4 regions of the Serratia sp. NPDC087055 genome follow, and region 3 is predicted to be linked to each of the others. Evidence: riboswitches for the same ligand, from Rfam matches in the RefSeq annotation. Region 3 holds a riboswitch; each other region holds the start of a gene.

Region 1 (2,199 bases), on a different contig from region 3:
TCTTTCCGATATTTTCAAAATACTTTCCAACGGGTTCAGCAGCAAGGCCAATCCCTTTATCAGCAATATTGGTGAAGTTGGCTATTGTGGCGTAATGCTGATGCAGGAAGTTAGCTTCCTTGTGCGTCAGTGGTTCCAGTGCCGCGTCAATACGAGCTTTAGCGTCTTGCATGTGGGCGATCTGTTCGTCGTCCTGTTTTTCAGGATCAACTACCAGCATAATGGAACCCGCTTTGTATTCTTTCCCTGCGCCGTTCAGCGTTGTGAACAGTTCTTTAACACCTGCGGGCGGATGCTCAGTGAACAGAAGGCGCTGCCAGCCTTCTGTTGTGCCGCCACAAGGGATAACGGCAAAACCTGCATCGATCCCAGCTTTCTTCTTTGCTGTTTGTGCATGTTGTTCAGGCTCTGTTGTGTTCAGAGGCATCAGTGTGGCTGGCAAAGGTGTCGCAGCCGTTAAACCTGTATTTCTGAATGCTGGGGATACTTTGTTTGCATAGCGTGGGTAAGCGTTAGAGGGCAGGATTTTTGCCTTGCAGGGGCATGAACTAACGCTATCCAGCGAGCCGGCTACGCGTTTATTGTCGGAGCCCGTGGTATAAAAAGAGATACCCCCAATGATCTTATAGGTCTTACCATCCTTGCCACAGGTGACGGGATCGCCTTCCTTTGCTTGTGGTTTGTTGAAAGCAATACCATGAGCAGAACCCACGGTTATTTTTCCTCCGCATGTGGTTCTATCCCCCTGACAAAGCACGATACCTTCTCTCATAATTCCCTCTATTTGTTACGTAAAACTCCTTTTCGGCATTGTACAAAAAACACCCGCATGATCAATAAGTATCAAACCAGTAGGGGACAAAATGAGGGACAACGCGAAGAAGCGTAACCGAGAAGGGAAGCTTGCATCAGTGAGCCACTTTCCTTAATCTGGCAAAAATTAAAGACAAACAACCAACATGACTCGGGGTGCCTCTAGGGGCTGAGATTTTACCCGTATTACCTGATCTGGATTATGCCAGCGTAGGGAAGTCTCGGTGCCCCAACCGGTACCCGCCTTCTTGAACGCCGGTTGGGAGGAATATGTTCGCTCGACCTGATGCTTTACCCGGCGCCCGTGCCGCGGCCTGTTTGACCCAATTTAAGCACCAACCCCCATTGATTCACTGCCTGACCAACGAAGTGGTGCAGGAGCTGACGGCTAACGTGTTGCTGGCGCTCGGCGCTTCCCCTGCGATGGTGGTGGAACCGACAGAGGCAGCGCAGTTCAGCCTGCTGGCGAATGCTTTGCTGATTAACATCGGTACTCTCAATGCCTCACGTGCCGAATCCATGCTGGCGGCGGTGGAGGCCGCCAATACGGCGGGAACGCCATGGACGCTGGATCCGGTGGCGGTTGGTGGGTTGGTGTACCGCACTGCCTTTGCCCATTGCCTGTTAGGTAAAAAACCCGCGGCGATCCGCGGTAATGCTTCCGAAATCATGGCGCTGAGCGGTCTGCAGACCAGTGGGCGCGGCGTAGACAGCACGGACGATTCGCTGGCGGCTTTACCCGCCGCGCGTGAGCTGGCACGGAGCAGTGGCGCTGTCGTGGCGGTAACCGGGGTCGTGGATTATGTCACCGACGGCCAGCGTGAGTGGGCCGTCGCAGGGGGGGACGCACTGATGACGCGGGTCGTGGGAACCGGCTGTGCCTTATCGGCCGTAGTGGCGGCATTTTGCAGCCTGCCGGGCGATCGGCTGGACAACGTCGCGACTGCCTGCCGGGTGATGTCGCTGTGTGGTGAACGTGCCACGCGCGATGCCGCAGGGCCGGGCAGTTTCACCCCTGCGTTCCTCGACGCGTTGTATCAACTGCGGCCGGAGGATCTGCAATGAAACGAATTAACACATTGACCATCGCGGGTACCGATCCGAGCGGCGGTGCAGGTATCCAGGCTGACCTGAAAGCCTTCTCTGCGCTGGGTGCCTACGGGGCCTCCGTTATTACGGCACTGGTGGCGCAAAATACCCGCGGGGTGCAGTCGGTTTACAATATTGACCCTGCTTTTGTCGCCGCTCAGCTTGATTCCGTGTTCAGCGATGTGCGTATCGACAGCACCAAAATCGGTATGCTGGCTAACACTGACATTGTGCAGGCGGTGGCGGAGCGTTTGCGTCATTACCAACCGGCATTTGTGGTGCTGGATACCGTGATGT
Region 2 (2,199 bases), on a different contig from region 3:
TATTACTTACGGAGTCAAACATGCTCAACCGTTTGGAAAGCCTGACTCAGCGCGTTGGTGGTAGTAATGAATTAGTTGATCAATGGCTTCAGGCTCGCAAGCAATTGCTGGTCGCCTATTGCACCCTCGTGGGCATCAAACCGAATAAAGAAAAGCATACGCCGCTGAATGAAAAAGCGCTGGAGAACTTTTGCCATAATCTGGTGGATTATCTCTCTGCCGGTCATTTCCATATCTATGACAGAATTATCAAACAAGTGGAAGGCGCATCCAGTCCCAAAATGTCTCTGGCAGTTAACATCTACCCCAAGCTCTGGGCCAATACAGAGCAGATCATGGCCTTCCACGATCGCTATACCGAAGTAGATATTGATCAGGATGTGTGTCTGGAATTCCATCAGGCGTTGTCAAATATCGGTGAAACGCTGGCAGCACGTTTTACCCTGGAAGATAAGTTGATCCAATTGGCAGCTGAAGCCTGGCAACAAGCCCTGACGGACGCCTCCTTGGATCAGACCCGTTAAAATTTTGTAGTGTTTTTTATTATCCCTCCTATACTGGGGGGCATCTTGTCGGAGTGCCTAGCGCCTGATTTGTTCATCAAATTGGCCAGGCTGAGACCGTTAATTCGGGATCCGCGGAACCTGATCGGGTTAATACCCGCGAAGGGAACAAGAGTAATCTATCGCCATAGGCAGGTGCCCCAATTTGGGACAATCCCGTCCTGCTGGCCAGCATCATTACTCCCTCCGAGCTCCAGACAAGCAACTTTCCCAACCCAACACACTGGTAGGAACTTGCTATGTCTAACGTTAAGAAACCTCGTGCCCGTAAAGAGCAACGCGAAGAAGCCCAGCAGTTTATTGAGACTCTTCAGGGCGTTGCATTTCCCAACTCACGCCGTATTTATTTGCAGGGCTCACGTAGCGACCTGCAGGTACCGATGCGTGAAATTCAACTTAGCCCGACGCTGATTGGTGGCGACAAAGATAACCCACAGTACGAACAGAACGAGGCTATCCCGGTGTATGACACCGCCGGCCCTTACGGCGATCCGCTGTCAGAACTCAACGTGCATAGCGGCCTGACAAAGCTGCGCGCGGAATGGATCGCCGAACGTGGCGATACCGAAACCCTCAACAACGTGAGTTCAGGGTTTACCCAGCAGCGTTTGGCGGATGAGGGTCTGGATCACCTGCGTTTTGAACATCTCCCGCAGCCACGCAAGGCGCAACCCGGCAAATGCGTCACCCAGTTGCACTACGCACGTGCTGGCACCGTCACACCAGAAATGGAATTTATCGCCATCCGCGAAAATATGGGCCGTGAACGTATCCGCGGCGAAGTATTACGCCACCAGCACCCGGGGCAAAGCTGGGGCGCCAACCTGCCGGAAAACATCACACCGGAATTTGTCCGGCAAGAGGTCGCTGCAGGTCGTGCCATCATCCCTGCCAATATTAACCACCCTGAATCCGAACCGATGATCATCGGCCGCAACTTCCTGGTGAAGGTCAACGCCAATATCGGGAATTCAGCCGTAACTTCTTCGATCGAGGAAGAAGTCGAGAAACTGGTGTGGTCCACCCGCTGGGGTGCGGACACCGTGATGGATTTATCCACCGGTCGATATATCCACGAAACGCGCGAATGGATCTTACGTAATAGTCCGGTACCGATCGGCACAGTGCCTATTTACCAGGCTTTGGAGAAGGTCAACGGGGTCGCGGAAAACCTGACCTGGGAAATGTTCCGCGATACGCTGCTGGAACAAGCGGAACAAGGCGTCGACTACTTCACCATCCATGCGGGTGTACTGCTGCGCTACGTCCCCATGACCGCGAAACGCCTGACCGGTATTGTCTCCCGTGGTGGTTCGATCATGGCCAAGTGGTGCCTGTCCCATCATCAGGAAAACTTCCTGTATCAGCACTTCCGCGAAATCTGTGAAATCTGCGCCGCCTATGACGTCTCACTGTCACTCGGTGACGGGCTACGCCCAGGCTCAATTCAGGATGCCAACGACGAGGCTCAGTTCGCCGAACTGCACACCTTGGGTGAACTGACCAAAATTGCCTGGGAATATGACGTGCAGGTAATGATCGAAGGCCCAGGCCACGTGCCGATGCAGATGATCCGCCGCAACATGACCGAAGAGTTGGAGCACTGCCACGAAGCGCCGTTCTACACCCTCGGTCC
Region 3 (2,199 bases):
TCCCATATCGAGCGAGTGACGTCACCGACGCCATACGTGATTGACGTGCACCTGCTCAGCCCCGACTACTGGCTCCCCTGGTTGCTGGGCTCTGTGCACGCCATGATCCTCCCGCGTGAGTGGCAGAGTCTGCCAGAGTTCTCACGCCATCCAATCGGCACTGGGCCGTACAGTGTGGAAAGGAACCACCGCAGTCAGATGAAAATTCACGCCTTCGACGATTACTTTGGTTACCGGGCACTGATCGATGAGGTAAATATCTGGGTATTGCCGGAAGTGACAGAAGAACTGGTACATTCAGGCGTACAACTGCAAGCTGACGATACCGGCAAAAATGAGCTGGAAAGCCGATTGGAAGAAGGCTGCTATTTCCTGTTGTTCGATCAACGTTCCCCATTGGCGGCAGATCCGGCCATTCGCAGTTGGCTGTGTGAGTTGATTAACCCCATTTCACTGCTGAGCAACGCCGGGCCTATCTACCAACGCTATTGGTCTCCCGCCTATGGCATTCTGCCGCGCTGGCATCATAACCGTGCGCTGGCCCTGCAACCCAAACCACCTGGATTAACCGAACTGACGCTGACCTTCTACAGCGAACACTCGGAATTCCATGCCATTCAACAGGCGATCGAACCTTTGCTGGCGCAGCAGGGTATCAAGCTGAAGATTCAGAGCGTCGATTACGACACCTGGCACAAAGGCGATGCGATCAGCGATGTGTGGCTAGGCAGCGCCAACTTCTATCTGCCGCTGGAATTCTCACTGTTCGCCACGCTGTATGAGTTGCCGCTAATGCAGCACTGCATGAATGAAGATCTCGCAGAGGATGCGATGTTATGGCGCGCCAATGCCTTACCGCTGGCCGATTTTGGTCAACGCCTGGTCAGCAGTCATCAGTTGCATCCGCTGTTCCACCACTGGCTACAGCTACACGGTCAACGGAGTATGCGCGGCGTGCGGATGAACACCCTCGGCTGGTTTGATTTTAAATCCGCGTGGTTTGCGCCACCGGAAGCATAAGCATCTTTCACCAGCGCGCGTTAGTCTTTACAATGGCGCCGTCTCAACGGGGTGCAAAATGCGGCGTGCCGATTTTGCTGAGAACAAACCCGTCGAACCTGATCCGGTCAATACCGGCGGAGGGATTTGAGCCTAGCGAACCGGCAGCCGCCATTCGCCCCTCAGATACCTTTGCCCCCTAAATGTTCAGGAGTGCAAAGTGGTCAAAAAAAGCCTGCCCTTATTACTGTTGTTGAGCGCCGCACCGGTGTTCGCCAAACCCACGCTGACGGTCTATACCTATGATTCTTTCGCTGCCGACTGGGGCCCTGGCCCGGCAGTCAAAAAGGCCTTTGAGGCCCAGTGCGACTGTGATCTGAAATTCGTTGCCCTGGAAGACGGTGTCTCACTGCTTAACCGTTTACGCATGGAAGGCAAAAACAGTGCCGCCGACGTGGTTCTGGGATTGGACAACAACCTGCTGCAGGCCGCGCAACAAACCGGTTTATTCGCGCCAAGCGGCGTTAACAGCGCAACCTTGAGTGTGCCTGGCGGCTGGCAGGATAAAACCTTCGTGCCTTACGACTACGGTTACTTTGCCTTTGTTTACAATAAAGAAAAACTGAAGAACCCACCCACAAGCCTGCGAGAACTGGTCGACAGCGATCAAAAATGGAAAGTGATTTACGAAGATCCGCGCACCAGTACTCCGGGCCTGGGCCTGCTGCTGTGGATGCAGAAAGTCTATGGTGACAAAGCCCCCGAAGCTTGGCAGAAACTGGCGAAAAAAACCGTCACCGTGACAAAGGGCTGGAGTGAAGCCTACGGTTTGTTCCTGAAAGGTGAAGGCGATCTGGTGCTCAGCTACACCACCTCCCCGGCCTATCATCTTATTGAAGAGAAGAAAGACAGCTACGCTGCGGCCAATTTTAGCGAAGGCCACTATCTGCAAGTCGAAGTGGCGGGCAAACTCAAAGCCAGCAAACAACCGGCGCTGGCCGAGCGCTTTATGCAATTTATGGTCACTCCGGCGTTCCAGAACACCATTCCAACAGGCAACTGGATGTACCCGGTGATAAAAACCCAATTACCCGCAGGTTTTGAGCAAATGACCGTACCGCAGACAGCGCTGCAATACAGTGCAGAAGACGTGGCTAAACAACGCGGCAACTGGATCCGAGCATGGCAAACCGCCGTCAG
Region 4 (2,199 bases), on a different contig from region 3:
AACATCGGCTGCGGATTCGGTTCGGCAAAGCCTTCACCACGCAGCGCATCGAGGAACACGTCGGTATGGCGACGCGCCATGTCGGCTTCAGTCTCGCCTTCTGCAGGCGTGTAGCCAAAGTAACGCCAGCCTTCAATGACCTGCTCAGGTGAGCCGCGGCTGATCCCAAGTTGCAACCGTCCACCGGAGATCAAATCAGCAGCACCCGCGTCTTCGACCATATAAAGCGGGTTTTCATAGCGCATGTCGATCACGCCGGTGCCGATCTCAATACGCTGCGTTTTTGCCCCAATGGCAGCCAGCAGCGGGAACGGCGAAGCGAGCTGGCGGGCAAAGTGATGCACACGGAAGTAAGCCCCGTCCGCCCCCAGCTCTTCTGCCGCGACGGCCAGATCGATGGATTGCAATAACGCATCCGCAGCAGACCGGGTACCCGACTGTGACGACGGCGTCCAGTGACCAAACGAGAGAAATCCAATTTTCTTCATAGGAGTAGCCCTTAGATTCAATTATGACCGAGTTACAGTGACAAAAATGCCCCTCCTCAGGCCAGAAAAATTGTGTGGGATCGCACTAAACGAACCGTTTTTGGCTGCCGAAAAATGCCCTCATCGTTGCCCAACGCAACCGCCCGCCCGTTGTAATCAAAAAGTAAATATCGTATAACAAGCTCCTCCGAGGGGTGTCCTGTTACGGGCTGAGATGGCGCAAGCCGAACCCTTTGAACCTGATCTGGGTCATGCCAGCGAAGGGACGGGTCGGCAATAACACCATCAGTCATTGCCTGTTCATACCTCAGCGCGCCCGGATCTCCACACACTTTTGGAGGTCCCATGTTTACCCCTCAATTTGAAAATGGTCTTTACGGACGGCTGCGCCAGCAGGCTGGTCGCCACTGGCAGGACTACGTCGAACACCCTTTTATTCAGCAACTGGCCGCAGGCACCCTACCTGAGCCGGCATTCCGTCGCTATTTGACACAGGATTACCTGTTCCTGATTCACTTTGCCCGCGCCTATGCGCTGCTGGTCAGCAAACTGCGTACTCTGCCGGAGATGCGTGCAGCCACCGCCTCACTCAATGCCATTGTCGCCGAACTGCCTTTGCATCTGGCCTATTGCGCAGACTGGGGGCTGAGCGAACCCGACATTGCCGCCGAACCAGAGGCCGCGGAAACCCTTAACTACACCCGCTATGTGCTCGATATAGGCCACGCCGGTGATGCACTCGATCTGCTGGCCGCTCTGATGCCCTGCGTCGCCGGCTATGCCGAAATAGGCCTGCGGCTGCTTAACGATCCCGCCACCGTGATGGAAGGCAACCCTTATGCCTCATGGATCCGTAACTATGGTGACCCCGCCTATTTATCTGGGGTGCAGGCCGCACTCGACCTGCTGGAAAACGTGGGCCACCAACGTGGGGCTGAAAGCCGCCTGGCCGAACTGTCGACCATTTTCACCACCGCCACCCGGCTGGAATCTGCCTTCTGGCAAATGGGGCTGAATGCCCAATGAGCATCGGCAAGGCCCCGAATGAGGGGACCAGACCAGGAATTCAGGTCCGGGATTTGACCCTGCGTTTTGGTCAGCAGGTGATTTTCGACCGGCTAAATTTCGATATTGCAGGCGGCAATGTTGTGGCGTTGCTCGGCGCCAGCGGTGCGGGTAAAACCAGCTTGCTGAAGATCATTGCCGGGTTGGCGAAACCCACGTCCGGCACGGTCACCGGCAGCGATGGCTTACCGATCGTAGGACGCATCGCCTACATGGGGCAAAAGGATCTGCTCTATCCGTGGCTGACCATTGATCAGAACATTAGCCTCGGTGCACGGCTGCGGGGTGAAAAAGTCGACTGCGCATGGGCAGAACATTTACTGGAACGCGTGGGCCTGAGCGGTTATGGCAGCGCCTTGCCTGCGGCACTGTCCGGTGGCATGCGCCAACGTGCAGCCATCGCCCGCACGCTGTATGAACGCCAACCGATCGTCTTGATGGATGAACCTTTCTCGGCGCTGGACACCATTACCCGCGCCAAAATCCAGCAGCTTGCCGCCGATCTGCTTGCGCAGCATACCGTGTTACTGATCACCCACGATCCGATGGAAGCCTGCCGCCTTAGTCACCGCTTGCTGGTCCTGTCACGCTATCCCGCCGGCATTGACGACAGCCATGTCATTGAAGGCTTGCCGCCACGGGCACC

Evidence for each region. Region 3 has a riboswitch for thiamine pyrophosphate ahead of thiB (thiamine ABC transporter substrate binding subunit). Riboswitches for the same ligand answer to the same signal wherever they lie in the genome.
Region 1: linked by a shared signal. The riboswitch ahead of thiM (hydroxyethylthiazole kinase) and the one ahead of thiB (thiamine ABC transporter substrate binding subunit) in region 3 are both predicted to bind thiamine pyrophosphate.
Region 2: linked by a shared signal. The riboswitch ahead of thiC (phosphomethylpyrimidine synthase ThiC) and the one ahead of thiB (thiamine ABC transporter substrate binding subunit) in region 3 are both predicted to bind thiamine pyrophosphate.
Region 4: linked by a shared signal. The riboswitch ahead of tenA (thiaminase II) and the one ahead of thiB (thiamine ABC transporter substrate binding subunit) in region 3 are both predicted to bind thiamine pyrophosphate.

Annotation. Positions count from the first base shown of each region.
Region 1 is NZ_JBJDOG010000005.1:206,758-208,956, forward strand. Features, by position in the region: gene ACI2J2_RS20520 (PAAR domain-containing protein) at 1-772, opposite strand, end outside; TPP riboswitch at 956-1,047, shown strand; gene thiM (hydroxyethylthiazole kinase) at 1,084-1,878, shown strand; gene thiD (bifunctional hydroxymethylpyrimidine kinase/phosphomethylpyrimidine kinase) at 1,875-2,199, shown strand, end outside.
Region 2 is NZ_JBJDOG010000010.1:17,423-19,621, reverse strand. Features, by position in the region: gene rsd (sigma D regulator) at 21-524, shown strand; TPP riboswitch at 564-688, shown strand; gene thiC (phosphomethylpyrimidine synthase ThiC) at 803-2,199, shown strand, end outside.
Region 3 is NZ_JBJDOG010000002.1:388,807-391,005, reverse strand. Features, by position in the region: gene sgrR (HTH-type transcriptional regulator SgrR) at 1-1,020, shown strand, start outside; TPP riboswitch at 1,058-1,163, shown strand; gene thiB (thiamine ABC transporter substrate binding subunit) at 1,220-2,199, shown strand, end outside; gene thiP (thiamine/thiamine pyrophosphate ABC transporter permease ThiP) at 2,182-2,199, shown strand, end outside.
Region 4 is NZ_JBJDOG010000001.1:425,590-427,788, reverse strand. Features, by position in the region: gene ACI2J2_RS01950 (LLM class flavin-dependent oxidoreductase) at 1-488, opposite strand, end outside; TPP riboswitch at 669-771, shown strand; gene tenA (thiaminase II) at 834-1,514, shown strand; gene ACI2J2_RS01940 (ABC transporter ATP-binding protein) at 1,511-2,199, shown strand, end outside.